3 regions of the Comamonas sp. 7D-2 genome follow, and region 2 is predicted to be linked to each of the others. Evidence: predicted binding sites of a transcription regulator. Region 2 holds the regulator's gene; each other region holds the start of a gene.
What was found. The regulator HrcA, encoded in region 2, represses chaperone genes, less so after heat shock. The targets are predictions, from matches to a motif close to TTAGCACTCNNNNNNNNNGAGTGCTAA.
Positions count from the first base shown of each region.

Region 1: the regulator HrcA is predicted to act here: its motif matches at 2,319-2,345, upstream of groES (co-chaperone GroES).
Region 3: the regulator HrcA is predicted to act here: its motif matches at 1,713-1,739, upstream of rpoH (RNA polymerase sigma factor RpoH).

Region 1 is NZ_CP094238.1:765,493-769,957, forward strand. It holds gene MPZ60_RS03430 (porin) at 1-47, shown strand, start outside; gene groL (chaperonin GroEL) at 207-1,850, opposite strand; gene groES (co-chaperone GroES) at 1,944-2,234, opposite strand; gene MPZ60_RS03445 (chemotaxis protein CheW) at 2,481-4,465, shown strand, end outside.
Region 2 is NZ_CP094238.1:960,926-965,390, forward strand. It holds gene rapZ (RNase adapter RapZ) at 1-530, opposite strand, end outside; gene recN (DNA repair protein RecN) at 535-2,292, opposite strand; gene MPZ60_RS04360 (NAD kinase) at 2,295-3,194, opposite strand; gene hrcA (heat-inducible transcriptional repressor HrcA) at 3,224-4,231, shown strand; tRNA gene MPZ60_RS04370 (tRNA-Ile) at 4,284-4,360, shown strand.
Region 3 is NZ_CP094238.1:4,446,727-4,451,191, reverse strand. It holds gene MPZ60_RS20405 (tripartite tricarboxylate transporter substrate binding protein) at 1-595, opposite strand, end outside; gene rpoH (RNA polymerase sigma factor RpoH) at 737-1,681, opposite strand; gene MPZ60_RS20395 (LysR family transcriptional regulator) at 1,858-2,778, opposite strand; gene MPZ60_RS20390 (tripartite tricarboxylate transporter substrate binding protein) at 2,829-3,842, opposite strand; gene MPZ60_RS20385 (IlvD/Edd family dehydratase) at 3,954-4,465, shown strand, end outside.

The DNA of each region.
Region 1 (4,465 bases), 200 kb from region 2:
CGAAAAAGCGTACCGGTATCACCATCGGTCTGCGTCATCGTTTCTAAGGCGAATCTCTGGATACAAAAGCCAGCCCGATATCGGCTGGCTTTTTTGTGCTCAGAGCAGCTCGTGAAGCTCGGTGTAAAAGAAAAAGGCCGCAAATGCGGCCTTTTTTGTTGTGGGCAAACCAGGTGGAGCAAACCACCCGGTCAGCAGCAGAGCAATTACATGCCCATGCCGCCCATGCCGCCCATGCCGCCCATATCGGGCATGGCAGGAGCTGCGTCAGCCTTGGGGGCTTCGGCGATCATGCACTCGGTGGTCAGCAGCAGGGAAGCCACGGAAGCGGCGTTCTGCAGAGCAGTGCGAGTCACCTTGGTGGGATCCAGGATACCCATTTCCAGCATGTCGCCGTAGGTGTCGTTGGCAGCGTTGAAGCCGTAGTTGCCGGAACCGTTCAGCACGGCGTTCACGACCACCGAGGGCTCGCCACCGGCGTTGGCCACGATTTCGCGCAGAGGTGCTTCAATGGCCTTCAGAACCAGCTTGATGCCGGCGTCTTGTTCGGCATTGCCGGTAGCCAGGGCGCCAACGGCTTGCTTGGCGCGCAGCAGGGCCACGCCACCGCCGGCCACGATGCCTTCTTCCACAGCAGCGCGGGTTGCGTGCAGGGCGTCTTCCACGCGGGCCTTCTTTTCCTTCATTTCGACTTCGGTGGCAGCGCCAACCTTGATCACGGCAACACCGCCGGCCAGCTTGGCCACGCGCTCTTGCAGCTTTTCACGGTCGTAGTCGGAAGTGGCTTCTTCGATCTGGATGCGGATTTGCTTCACGCGGGCTTCGATTTCGTCAGCAGCGCCAGCACCGTCGATGATGGTGGTGTTTTCCTTGCCGATTTCGACGCGAGCAGCCTGGCCCAGATCTTCCAGAGTCACCTTGTCCAGCGACAGGCCCACTTCTTCAGCGATGACCTTGCCGCCAGTCAGGATGGCGATGTCTTCCAGCATGGCCTTGCGACGGTCGCCGAAGCCGGGAGCCTTCACAGCCACAACCTTCAGGATGCCGCGGATGGTGTTCACCACCAGAGTCGCCAGGGCTTCGCCTTCGACGTCTTCGGCAATGATCAGCAGAGGACGGCCGGCCTTGGCCACAGCTTCCAGCGTGGGCAGCAGGTCGCGGATGTTGCTGATCTTCTTGTCGAACAGCAGCACGAAGGGGTTGTCCAGAATCGCGGCTTGCTTTTCGGGGTTGTTGATGAAGTAGGGCGACAGGTAGCCGCGGTCGAATTGCATGCCTTCGACGACATCCAGTTCGTTGGCCAGGCTCTTGCCTTCTTCAACGGTGATCACGCCTTCCTTGCCGACCTTGTCCATGGCTTGAGCGATGATTTCGCCCACGTCGGAGTCGGAGTTGGCGGAGATCGTGCCCACTTGAGCGATTTCCTTGGAAGTGGTGGTGGCCTTGGATTGCTTCTTCAGCTCTTCCACCAGGGCGGCGACAGCCTTGTCGATGCCGCGCTTCAGGTCCATGGGGTTCAGGCCGGCGGCCACGTACTTGGAGCCTTCGCGCACAATGGCTTGGGCCAGCACGGTAGCGGTGGTCGTGCCGTCACCAGCGATGTCGTTGGTCTTGGAGGCCACTTCCTTCACGAGCTGGGCGCCCATGTTCTGCAGCTTGTCCTTGAGTTCGATTTCCTTGGCCACGGACACGCCGTCCTTGGTCACGGTGGGGGCGCCGAAGGAGCGCTCCAGCACCACGTTGCGGCCCTTGGGGCCCAGGGTAACCTTGACTGCGTTAGCCAGAATGTTCACGCCTTCAACCATGCGTGCACGTGCTTCACCGCCGAAAACTACGTCTTTTGCTGCCATTTTTGGCTCCTAAAGAATGGGGTTCAATTGGGCTGCCAGCGCTTGTCAATCAGTCGCCGACAGCCATGAATAGGGGGAGGTGTTCGGGAAGGATTACTTCTCGACGACTGCGAACAGGTCGTCTTCCTTCATGACCAGCAGCTCGTCGCCGTGGATCTTCACGGTTTGGCCAGAGTACTTGCCGAACAGAACGCGGTCGCCGACCTTCACGTTCAGAGCGATCAGCTCGCCCTTGTCATTGCGCTTGCCGGGACCCACAGCCAGCACTTCGCCCTGGTCAGGCTTCTCGGTGGCAGCATCAGGGAGCACGATGCCCGAGGCTGTCTTGGTTTCGTTTTCGAGGCGCTTGACGATCACGCGATCGTGCAGGGGACGCAGGTTCATACCAACTCCTAAATACATCAACAAAGTTGAAACAAGACTTGCCAGCCATCCTGGCCGACATTCGGAATATCTAGGGTCAAGCTGTTAGCACTCAACCCCATTGAGTGCTAATAATAAGGCAATTTCTCGCGCTTTCAAGACCTCTCCCCAGCCGTTCGCAGGACAAATCTGCGAGGAAACAGGGTTTGTTCTTAGTCATGTGTAACGTGTTTTTACAAATAGGCCTGGCTTTTGCTCTGGCAGAACATGCCTCTAGAAACCATGACTGCCTCGGCGCAGCGCGCCCAGGATCTGCTGCAGACAGACGTCTTCATTCCTCATATGCGCCAGGTCGGGCGCTGCGAGAGTTCGCTCAGGGAGCTGAATCTGATGTGGCGGCTCATAGAGTCCTCAGCCAAGATGAATTGCCCTCAGGAAGCGCAGGCCTTGTTGCCCATGATGGCCGCCACGCGTGGCGGCTTCGAGCGGCTGGAGCAGGAGCTGGTGCAGTCCATGGTGATGCAGGCGGTGACGGGGGTGACAGCGGGGCTGGCCAGTCAGGCACAGCATCTGATCGATACCCTGGTGCGCAATCTCTACGAGCGCACGGCCGACGTGGGGTTTCTGGCGACCGACGCCATGCTGTGCCAGTTCATGGCCGCAGCGGATGGCGACGAGGCGGCCATCACCCAGCGTCTGCGTGCCTACCGAAGCAAGTACACGGTCTACGCGGACATTCTGCTGCTGGATGCCGAAGGCCGGGTGCGAGCGAGTGCGCGCGAGAGGAGTCAGGCCGCAGATCAGCCATGCCGGGATACATTGATTGCCCGCGCTCTGCAAAGCCCGGGCTTTGTGCAGAGTTTCGGTGCCACCGACCTGCTGCCAGGGCACGGCAGCGCGTTGATCTATGCGCATCGCATGCTGCACGCCGGCAACCGCCAGCCTATTGGCGTGCTGTGCCTGTGTTTTGACTTTGATGGCGAGATGCAAGGCATCTGGAGCGGCCGAGACCGGACAGACGGTAGCGGCGCGCCCGAAGCTCAGACCAGCATCGCCCTGTTGCTCGATGATCGGGGACTGGTGCTGGCCAGCAGCGATCCGCACTGGATTGGTGTGGGTGCGAACGTGCGGCCTCACCGTGATGGTGCGGATTCGCTGTATGTACATGGAGGACGCACCTATCTGGTGCAATCGGCGGCCTCGGCAGGCTATCAAGGCTATATGGGCCCCCAGGGCTGGCGGGCGCAGATCATGACGCCGCTGGAGCTGGCCTTCGGTCTTCAATCGCAAGCAGGTCTGGATGGGCTGGATGCCGCGGTGGCCCAGGGCCTGCTGGCACATGCACATCGCTTCTGCCCACCCCTGCATGCCATACGCAGCGCAGCGGACACCATACGTCGTGTGGTCTGGAACGGCCGCGTCATGACAGCAGGCAAGCAGATGGACAACACGCGGCTGCAGGCCGTGCTGGAGCAGATTGGCGAGACGGGGGCGCGGACCAACGAGGTCTTCTCCCAGTCCATCGATGCGCTCTACGGCACGGTGCTCAACACCGCACTGAGAGACAACAGCCTGTTGACCAGTCTGCTGGTGGATCTGCTCGATCGCAATCTCTATGAGCGTGCCAACGACTGCCGCTGGTGGGCCTTGACGCCGCAGCTGTCCGAATTGCTCGAGGACCTGGCCTTGGGCGAGACGGCCCCGGATCAGGTGAGCGAGGCCTGTGCGCTGCTCACCGCCATTCACGACCTGTATACGGTCTACCAGCAAATCATGGTCTATGACGTTCGCGGCAGGGTCGTGGCCGTCAGTCAGCGAGGCCGCCCCGATGCCGAGATCCGTGGGCTGCTGGGCACCTATATAGAGACGTACAGCCTGCACCAGGTTCTGGCGCTGGGCGGGACCCAGGCCTATCACGTCTCGCCATGGCGCCCTTGTGTTCAGCACGAGGAGGACGGCCCGACCTATGTCTATCACGCGGCCATACGCAATGCCGATGGCGTGGTGCTGGGCGGAATCGGCCTGGTGTTCCATGCACAGCGTGAATTCAAGGCCATGCTTGAGGGCGTGACCGGTGTTCAGGCGGCAGGCGGCAGGCGGGTGGCCTATCTGAACCGCTCGGGCCTGGTCATGTCTTCCTCGGATGTGCAGCTGCAGCCGGGCATGCAGCTGGATCTGCCGCCGCAGATGCTGGCCCTGGCATCTGGACAGAGCATGGCCCGCGCCATGGTGTATCAGGGCCAGTATTGCGT
Region 2 (4,465 bases):
TGCTTGAACCCAAAGGACTGGAACATCAGCGTCATCTGCCCTGTGGGTGCTTCGATGATCTGCTTGATATAGCTTTGCAGCTGCGCCGACTTGAGGTCGCCGGTGTCGATGACGATGGAGCGGTCGCGTAGCAGGCCCAGCAGCTCGCGCTCCTTTTCGATATCGAGCTCCAGTGCCTGGCGCTCGTTCGTCAGGGAGCCGGGGGACAGAGGATGGCGCCGGCGGGTTTCCGAAAAGCGCCTGATCAGGGTGCTGCTGTCGGCATCGAGAAAAATCATGCGCGGCATCAGCCCCTGCTTTTTGAGGCGATGCAGCTGATCAGGCAGCTGAGGCAGGCCCTTGGCGCTGCGTGCATCCATGGCAATGGCCACTTTCTCGTCCTGATGATTGAGCTTGAGCTCCACAAAGGACTGCAGCAGTTCCGGGGGCAGGTTGTCGACGCAGTAGTAGCCAGCATCCTCCAGCGCATGCAGCGCAACGGATTTGCCCGATCCGGACATGCCGCTGATCAGAACAATCTCCATGGACATGATTTCAAACTCCTCTGACTTTGCTGCTTTTGCGTGCTGTAGTGCTGGCCTTGGCACTTCGGGCCTGGGTGCCCGATGAACGCTGGGCGCTGTTTGCGGCCTGCTTTGCAGGCAATCTTGCCATGGCCAGCATTTCTCTGGCATGAGCCATGGTTGCTTCGGACAGGTGCTCGCCGCCCAGCATGCGGGCCATTTCCATCTCGCGCTCCTCGCCAGTCAGCGGATCCACGCTGCTGATGGTGGTGTTGGACTTGGGGCGCTTGGTCACCCGGTAGTGCTGGTCTGCATAGGCAGCGACCTGGGGCAGGTGAGTGACGGCCAGCACCTGGCGTGAATCGCCGAGCGAGTGCATGAGGCGGCCCACGGTTTCGGCCACGGCTCCACCCACGCCGGAGTCCACCTCGTCAAAAATCAGGGTCCCGGCCTGGCCCAGTTCGCTGGTGGTCACGGCAATGGCCAGCGAGATGCGCGACAACTCGCCGCCCGATGCCACCTTGGCAACGGGTTTGGGCGTGGCGCCGGTATGGCCTGCAACCAGAAAAGTGATGCTGTCCGTGCCCGCAGGACTGGCGGCATCGGCATGTTCCAACTGCACTTCGAAACGGCCGCCCTTCATGCCCAGACTTTGCATGGACTGGGTGATGGCGCGTGACAGGCGTGGTGCTGCCAGGGTGCGCTGCTGCGAGATTTTGCGCGCCTCGGCCTGATACCTGAGGTGGGCGGCTTGCTCTTTGGCGCGCAGCCCCTCCACATCGACGGCAGCATCCAGCTGGTGCAGCTCCTGTTTCCAGCCTTCGAGCAGGGCGGGCAAGTCCTCGGGTGTGCGCTTGTAGCGGCGCGCCAGCTGCATCCACAGCGACAGGCGTTCATCGAGATCGGCCAGCAACTCGGGATCCAGATCGGCGCGGCGCAGATAGGCCTGCAGCGAGTGACGGGCATCGTGCAACTGGGCCACACAGGAGCCCAGTACGTCGGCAATGCTCTGAAACTCAGGCTCAAGATGCTCCTGGTCCTGCAGCAGGTGGTGGGCCCTGCCCAATGGGGTGGCCGCTCCCGCATCGTCATCCTCCAGCAGTTGCAGGCAGGACTGGGCCGAGTCCATCAAGGTCTGCGCGTGTGACAGACGTGTGTGCTGGGCATTGAGCTCATCCCACTCTTCGGCGCGCGGCGACAGCTTGTCCAGCTCGGAAATCTGCCATTGCAGGCGCTCCCGTTCGCGTTGCAGATTGTCCTGGGCCGATAGCGCCTGCTCCAGTGCCTGATGGTTCTGGCGCCAGTCCAGCCAAAGCGATTTGAGCTGGGCCGTTTCAATGCCACCGTAGGTATCCAGCATGGCGCGTGCTGCGTCCGGGCGGGTCAGGCTTTGCCAGGCATGCTGGCCGTGAATGTCGATCAGCTGATCGCCCAGATGGCGCAGCTGCGTGGCCGTGGCGGGAGAGCCGTTGATCCAGGCGCGGCTGCGGCCCAGACTGTCGATGACGCGGCGCAGCAGCAAATCCTGCTCCTGCGCAAAACCCGACTCTTCCAGCCATTCATGAAGATGGGGTGGGCAATCGAACTCTGCGCAAATATCGGCCTGAGAGCAGCCTTCGCGCACCACCTGTGCATCGGCTCGTGCGCCCAGCACCAGTTGCAGAGCGTCGAGCATGATGGATTTGCCGGCCCCGGTTTCGCCGGTAAGCACAGTGAAGCCGGTCTGCCAGTCCAGATCGAGTGACTGGACAATCACAAAGTCCCGCAGGACGATGCGCTTCAAGGCCATGGTCAGACGCCTCCCTCGTTCCAGCCCAGTTTTTTGCGCAGGGTGTCGAAGTAATTCCAGCCCTTGGGGTGCAGAAAGTGCACGCTGTGATCGGCGCGCGTCACCAGGATGCGGTCACCATGCTGCAGCGATTTCAGTGACTGCATGTCGAAGTTCGCGCTGGCGTCGCCTCGGCCGCCTACCACCTCGATAGTCACTTCCTGAGCGTCGGAGAGCACAATGGGGCGGTTGGAGAGGTTGTGCGGCGCGATGGGCACCATCACCCAGGCAGGAATCGAAGGGTGCAGCATGGGGCCGCCGGCCGAGAGCGCATAGGCGGTGGAGCCCGTGGGGGTGGCCACGATCAAGCCGTCCGCGCGCTGGTTGGAGACAAAGCTGCCGCCGACCTCGATGCGCAGCTCCACCATGCCCGAGGTCGAGCCACGGTTGACCACCACATCATTCATGGCCTGGGCTTCAAACACGCACTGGCCGTCGCGCATGACGCGAGCATTCATCAGGGTGCGTTCGTCTTCCTCGTACTCGCCCTGCAATATGGGTGTGATGGAGGCTTCGAATTCATCCAGGGCGATATCGGTGACAAACCCCAGGCGTCCCTGGTTGATGCCGACCAGCGGCGTGCCATAGCGCGCCAGATGGCGACACACGCCCAGCATGGTGCCGTCGCCGCCCACCACCAGGCCGAGGTCGCAATGCCTGCCCAGACCGTCCACGTCCATGCTCGGGTAATCGGGCAGGCCCGCATAGATGGCGGACTGGGTATCCAGAATCACCTCACAACCCAGGCTGCGCACGTAACCGGCAATCCGTTGCAGTGCTTCGCTGGCTGCATCGGACGGAACGCCTGCTGCGGGTGTGTGGTACTTGCCGATCAGGGCAATATGGTGGAACGTGGATGTCATCTGGGAAATTACATCATTAAAATGAAATCATGCTCGACGAACGTGCCAAGTTATTGCTCAAAGCGCTGATCGAGCGTTACATCGCTGACGGTCAACCAGTCGGCTCGCGCACTCTTTCACGTGCATCCGGGCTTGAATTGTCGCCTGCCACCATACGCAATGTGATGGCCGACCTGGAAGAGATGGGTCTGATCATCAGCCCTCACACATCGGCAGGCCGCGTACCGACAGCCAGGGGATACCGCCTGTTTGTCGACACCATGCTGACTGTGGACCGCTGCGATCTTGTAACGCCCGGCCTGATGCCTGAACAGCCGCAGAAGGTGATTGCCAATGCGGCCAATCTGCTGTCCAACCTCTCCCAGTTCGTGGGTGTGGTCATGGTGCCGCGTCGCAGCTCCGTCTTCAAGCATATCGAGTTCGTGCGCCTGTCGGAGCGGCGCTTTCTGGTCATCATCGTCTCGCCCGAAGGCGATGTGCAAAACCGCGTGATCTTCACGGATGTGGATTACGAGTCCTCGCAACTGATAGAAGCCTCGAATTTCCTCAATCACCATTACGCCGGTTTGACAATGGAGGAGGTGCGCACGCGGCTGCAGACCGAGGTGGAGCAATTGCGGGGCCAGGTTGCCAGCCTCATGCAGGCAGCGGTGAATGTAGGCACTGAGGTCATGAGCAACCATGATCGCGAGGATGTGGTGATCGCCGGCGAGCGCAATCTGCTGTCCGTGAGCGATTTTTCCAGCGATATGGGCAATCTGCGCCGCGCTTTCGACCTGTTCGAGCAGAAAACGCAAATCCTTAGGTTGCTGGACTTCTCCAATCAGGCTGATGGCGTGCGCATTTACATCGGCGGCGAGAGCCAGACCGTGCCGTTTGAAGATTTGTCTGTAGTGAGTGCTCCCTATGAACTCGACGGCAAGGTGGTCGGCACCTTGGGGGTGATCGGCCCCACGCGCATGCACTACGACAAGATGATCCAGATTGTCGATATCACATCCAAACTGGTGAGCAATGCTCTGAGTCACAAGCGTTAGGCCCTACAATGGCGAAGTTTTTCTGGTGGCAGCCACGGCTGTTGTCAGTGTTGGGGCGTTAGCTCAGTTGGTTAGAGCAGAGGACTCATAATCCTTTGGTCGTCGGTTCAAGTCCGCCACGCCCTACCATTTCTTTTAATGGAAACAACAGCTTAGGCTTGCGCTGTTGTCGCGAAGGCTATTCACCATAGCCCCTGAGGTAACAGTTTCGGTACATTGAACCGAAGGCACCTC
Region 3 (4,465 bases), 2.0 Mb from region 2:
CTTGGGGGTAGCCGGTATAGGGCACGTGCACGGCCTTGATGGCCGAGCGGCTCTTGAGCAGTTCCATGCCCAGATGGCCCACGGTACCGACACCGGGCGAGCCATAGCTCCATTTGTCGCCCGCCTTGGCGGCCGCTTCCATGAAGGCTTTGCCTTGTGGGGCCGACGCGGGGGCTACCAGCACCAGCGGAGCCACGCCGATCAGGCTCACGGGCTGCAGGTCCTTGATGGGGTCATAGCGCACGGCAGGGTTGAGCATCTTGGCAATGGTCATATTGCCGTTGATCATCACGCTGAAGGTGTAGCCATCAGCCTTGGCGACATATTCGCCGGCGATATTGCCGCCGGCCCCCACGCGGTTCTCCACGATGATGGTCTGACCCAGCTTCTTCTCCAATGGCTCGGCCAATGCGCGGGCCGTCAGATCGGGCGAGGAGCCTGCGGGGAAGCCCACGATCAGATGCAGGGGCTTGTCGGGCCAGTTGTCGGCTGCCATGGTGGCCGGAGCCATTGCTGTCGCCACCATGGCGACTCCTGCTGCAACCAGGCTGCGGCGGGACAGGTTCTTCAGGAGGCGCGAAGTGCGAATAGGCATGGCAGGTCTCTTGTGAATTCTTGATGGTTGATGGCTGCCCATGAGTGCAGCATGTCTTTCGACAAATAAAAAACCCGGAAATTATCCGGGTTTGAGGTTCAGCATTTCAGCCTTTTTAAGCCTTGCTGCGCAAGTTGGCGTTTACGCAAACTCGGCCAGCGCTTTTTTCATCTTTTTCATGGCGGCTACCTCAATTTGGCGAATGCGCTCGGCGCTCACACCGTATTCGGCAGCCAGCTCATGCAGCGTCATGCCGCCAGAGCCGTCGTCATTGACCTTGAGCCAGCGCTCTTCAACGATGCGGCGGCTGCGGTCATCCAGGCCCTCCAGGGCCATGACCAGACCATCGGTCGCCAGATGATCGCGCTGACGCGATTCAAGCATGGCGGTAGGCTCGTGGCTGGCATCAGCCAGGTAGGCGATGGGGCCGAAGGCCTGCTCTCCGTCGTCGCTGGGAGAAGGATCCAGCAGCACATCGCCACCGGCCAGACGGGTTTCCATCTCGATAACTTCCTCACGCTTGACGTTGAGCTTTGCAGCAACCGCGTCAATTTCGTTCGAGGTCAGCGTCTCGCGCAGGGCCAGCTCTTCGTCCGCCATGGCGGCATCGGACTTCAGGTCATGCTTCATCGAGCGCAGATTGAAGAACAGCTTGCGTTGGGCCTTGGTCGTGGCGACCTTGACCATGCGCCAGTTCTTCAGAATGTATTCGTGGATTTCCGCCTTGATCCAGTGCATGGCGTAGCTGACCAGACGCACGCCCTGATCGGGGTCGAAGCGTTTGACAGCCTTCATCAGGCCCACATTGCCTTCCTGAATCAGGTCGCCGTGAGGCAGGCCATAGCCCAGGTACTGGCGCGAGATGGAGACGACCAGACGCAGGTGGGACATCACCAGACGCCCGGCGGCGTCCAGATCATTGTGTTCTTTGAGCTTGCGAGCGTAGTCCTGCTCTTCCTCAAGGGTGAGCATTGGCATACGATTGACCGCCGAGATATAGGCATCCAGGTTGCCCAGCGGAGGTACCAGCGCCCAGGGGTTCGCGGGCGCCAAGGCAGTAGCAATGGAGCCGGAGGCAGTTTTCATTGCAGGTTTCCTTTCTTCCATGATCTTCATATTAGCACTCCGTTAGAGAGAGTGCTAAAGACAAAGTTCCCACAGCTTTTGTTGGTTTTTGACGGTTCAGGCGGCTCGTGTCGATTCGTGGAGAATTTTTTACATTCCCTTCGACCTCTCTCTTTCCCGGCATCTGCTGTAGTGCACTAGCTTGAATGAGAGGCCAGGTTGTGCAGGCTCGCTCTGATTAACGCCTCCAATGCCTTGGCCGCCGAGCTTCGAGGTGCGTGGCGGCGCATCACCATGCCCAAAGGACGTTGAATTCCGGGGGGCGACAAAGGAATCTGCACAAGGCGGCCAGCTTGCAACAGCGATACGGCTGTTTCAGGTAGTGCGCTGATGCCCAGGCCCGCACTGACCAGAGCTCCTATGGTTGCAATATGGTCAACTTCAAAGACGGGAGCGAAATAGAGCCCTTTTGAGTGCAGATCCGCATCAATGTACTGGCGGACGCTGGCAGAACTGGGCATGGAGACATGCGGATAGTCCAGGGTGTTCTCGATCGGGACGGGACCTGCCTGCTTGGATAGAGGATGGTCATCGGGACAGATGAGAAAGAACTGGTCCTCCATCAATTGCTCATAGGCGAGGTCTTCTTGCTTGGGATCTGCTGCAGTGAGTGCAAAGTCGACCTTGCCATCACGAACGAGATCAAACGCAGGGCCCGATAAGGTATCAAGCAAGGACAAGCGTACCCCGGGATGAATCCGCGTGAATTCGGCAAAGACCTTTGGCAGCAGCGAGGCGGCCAAAGAAGGAAGTGCTGCAACCGTCACCGATCCCGTTCTGAGCTGGACGGTGTCCGTCACGGCCCGTAGGGCTCGCTGCGTATCTCGCAAGATCTCCTGGGCATGGGCAATAAAAACATGCCCCGCATCGGTCAGCTCGACAGCGCGAGTGGTGCGCTCAAACAGTCTTGCTCCGATTTGGGCTTCCACACGCGCAATCAGGGCCGACAGCGCAGATTGGGAGAGGTGAACCAGGAGGGCGGCTTGACCAAAGCTCTTGGTCTGGCTCAGGGCTACTACCGCTCTCAGGTCTTTGGTTGATAGATTGGCTTCCACCACAGCAGTATAGGTAGCGGAGCTGCAGCGTCCTGGAGCTCCGCTATCTTCGCTTATTCAGCCTTGATGTCGCTGTCTTTGATCAATCGGGCCCACTTGGCGTACTCGGCGTTGATGATCTTGGCCGACTCGTCCGGCGTGCTGTAGGTAGCAATAGTCCCCTGGGCGAGCATGGAGTCCTTGACATCCTGCTTGGACAGAATCACTTTCAGCGCTGAATTGATCTTCTGAATGACTGCACCTGGAGTTCCTGCAGGTGCCGAAAGTGCAAACATGGAGCTGACCTGCATGTCTGGAAATCCAGCTTCCACGGCAGTAGCGATGTCTGGAATCGAGGCAACGCGTTCTTTGGTCGTTGTGGCCAGGGCCCGGAGCTTGCCTGCCTTGATCTGGCTTTGTGCGGCAGGAACGGTGTCAATCATGGCGTTGACCTGACCGCCGAGCAGATCGGAAAGAGCGGGTCCGCTGCCTTTGTAGGGCACATGAACGACTTCAACCTGTGTCTGACGCTTGAACATCTCGATCGAGAGATGCTGAGGCGAGCCATTGCCTGCGGATGCAAACGTGACGCTGCCGGGGCTGGCCTTGGCAAGCGCTACCAGTTCCTTGACGGACTTCGCCTGAACATTGGGGTTGACCACAAATACCAGCGGAACGGTACCTACGACGGAGATATGAGAGAAGCTCTTATGGATGTCAAAAGGAGTCGCAGCAGGCGTTAGCGCTGCATTGATGGTGTGGCTTGTGAATGCACCCATCAGCAAGGTGTAGCCATCAGCAGGTGATTTGGCGACTTGACCTGCACCAAGGCTACCGCCAGCTCCGGCGCGATTGTCGACGACGAACTGCTGCCCGAGTGCGTCTGAAAGCTGCTTGGCAAGAACGCGGCCGATGACATCTGTCGCTCCGCCCGGCGCATAGGGAACCACCAGCCTCACGGGTTTGGTGGGGTAGTCAGTTTGCGCACAGGCTGCTCCCGATGCACCAGATGCGACGAGGGCGGTTGCAACCAGGTTAATGAGATTGCGGCGGCGCATGCCCGGATTAACGAGTTCTGTGGGTTTCATGAAGTCTCCTTTAGGGTTTTCAGGTATGCGCTTTCTTGTTTGAGCGCTCGATTTTTCTTTTAATCAATAATATTATTAATAATCAGTGCATCAACAATGGTTAACCCTCCCATGACGAACAAGCCAGACCAGCAAGCCACGATTCATCCGGAAGCCGCTTCGAGCGGCATTTCCAAAGGACTCACCAACTACGGTGATCGCGGTTTCTCTCTCTTTTTGCGCAAGGCCTTCATCAAGGGGGCGGGCTATACCGACAAGGCGCTGGACAGACCTGTGATTGGTATCTCGAACACAGGCAGCTCCTACAACCCTTGTCACGGAAACATGCCGCAATTGATTGAGGCGGTGAAGCGCGGCATCCTGATGGCAGGCGGCCTGCCCATGGACTTCCCGACCATCTCGCTGCACGAGAGCTTTTCCCAGCCGACCAGCATGTACCTGCGCAACCTCATGTCCATGGATACGGAGGAGATGCTGCGAGCGCAACCCATGGATGCGGTCGTGCTGATCGGGGGGTGTGACAAGACAGTGCCGGCTCAGCTGATGGGAGCTGCTTCGGTCGGACTGCCGGCAGTGCAACTGGTCACCGGCTCCATGCTCACGGGATCGCATCGAAGCGAAAG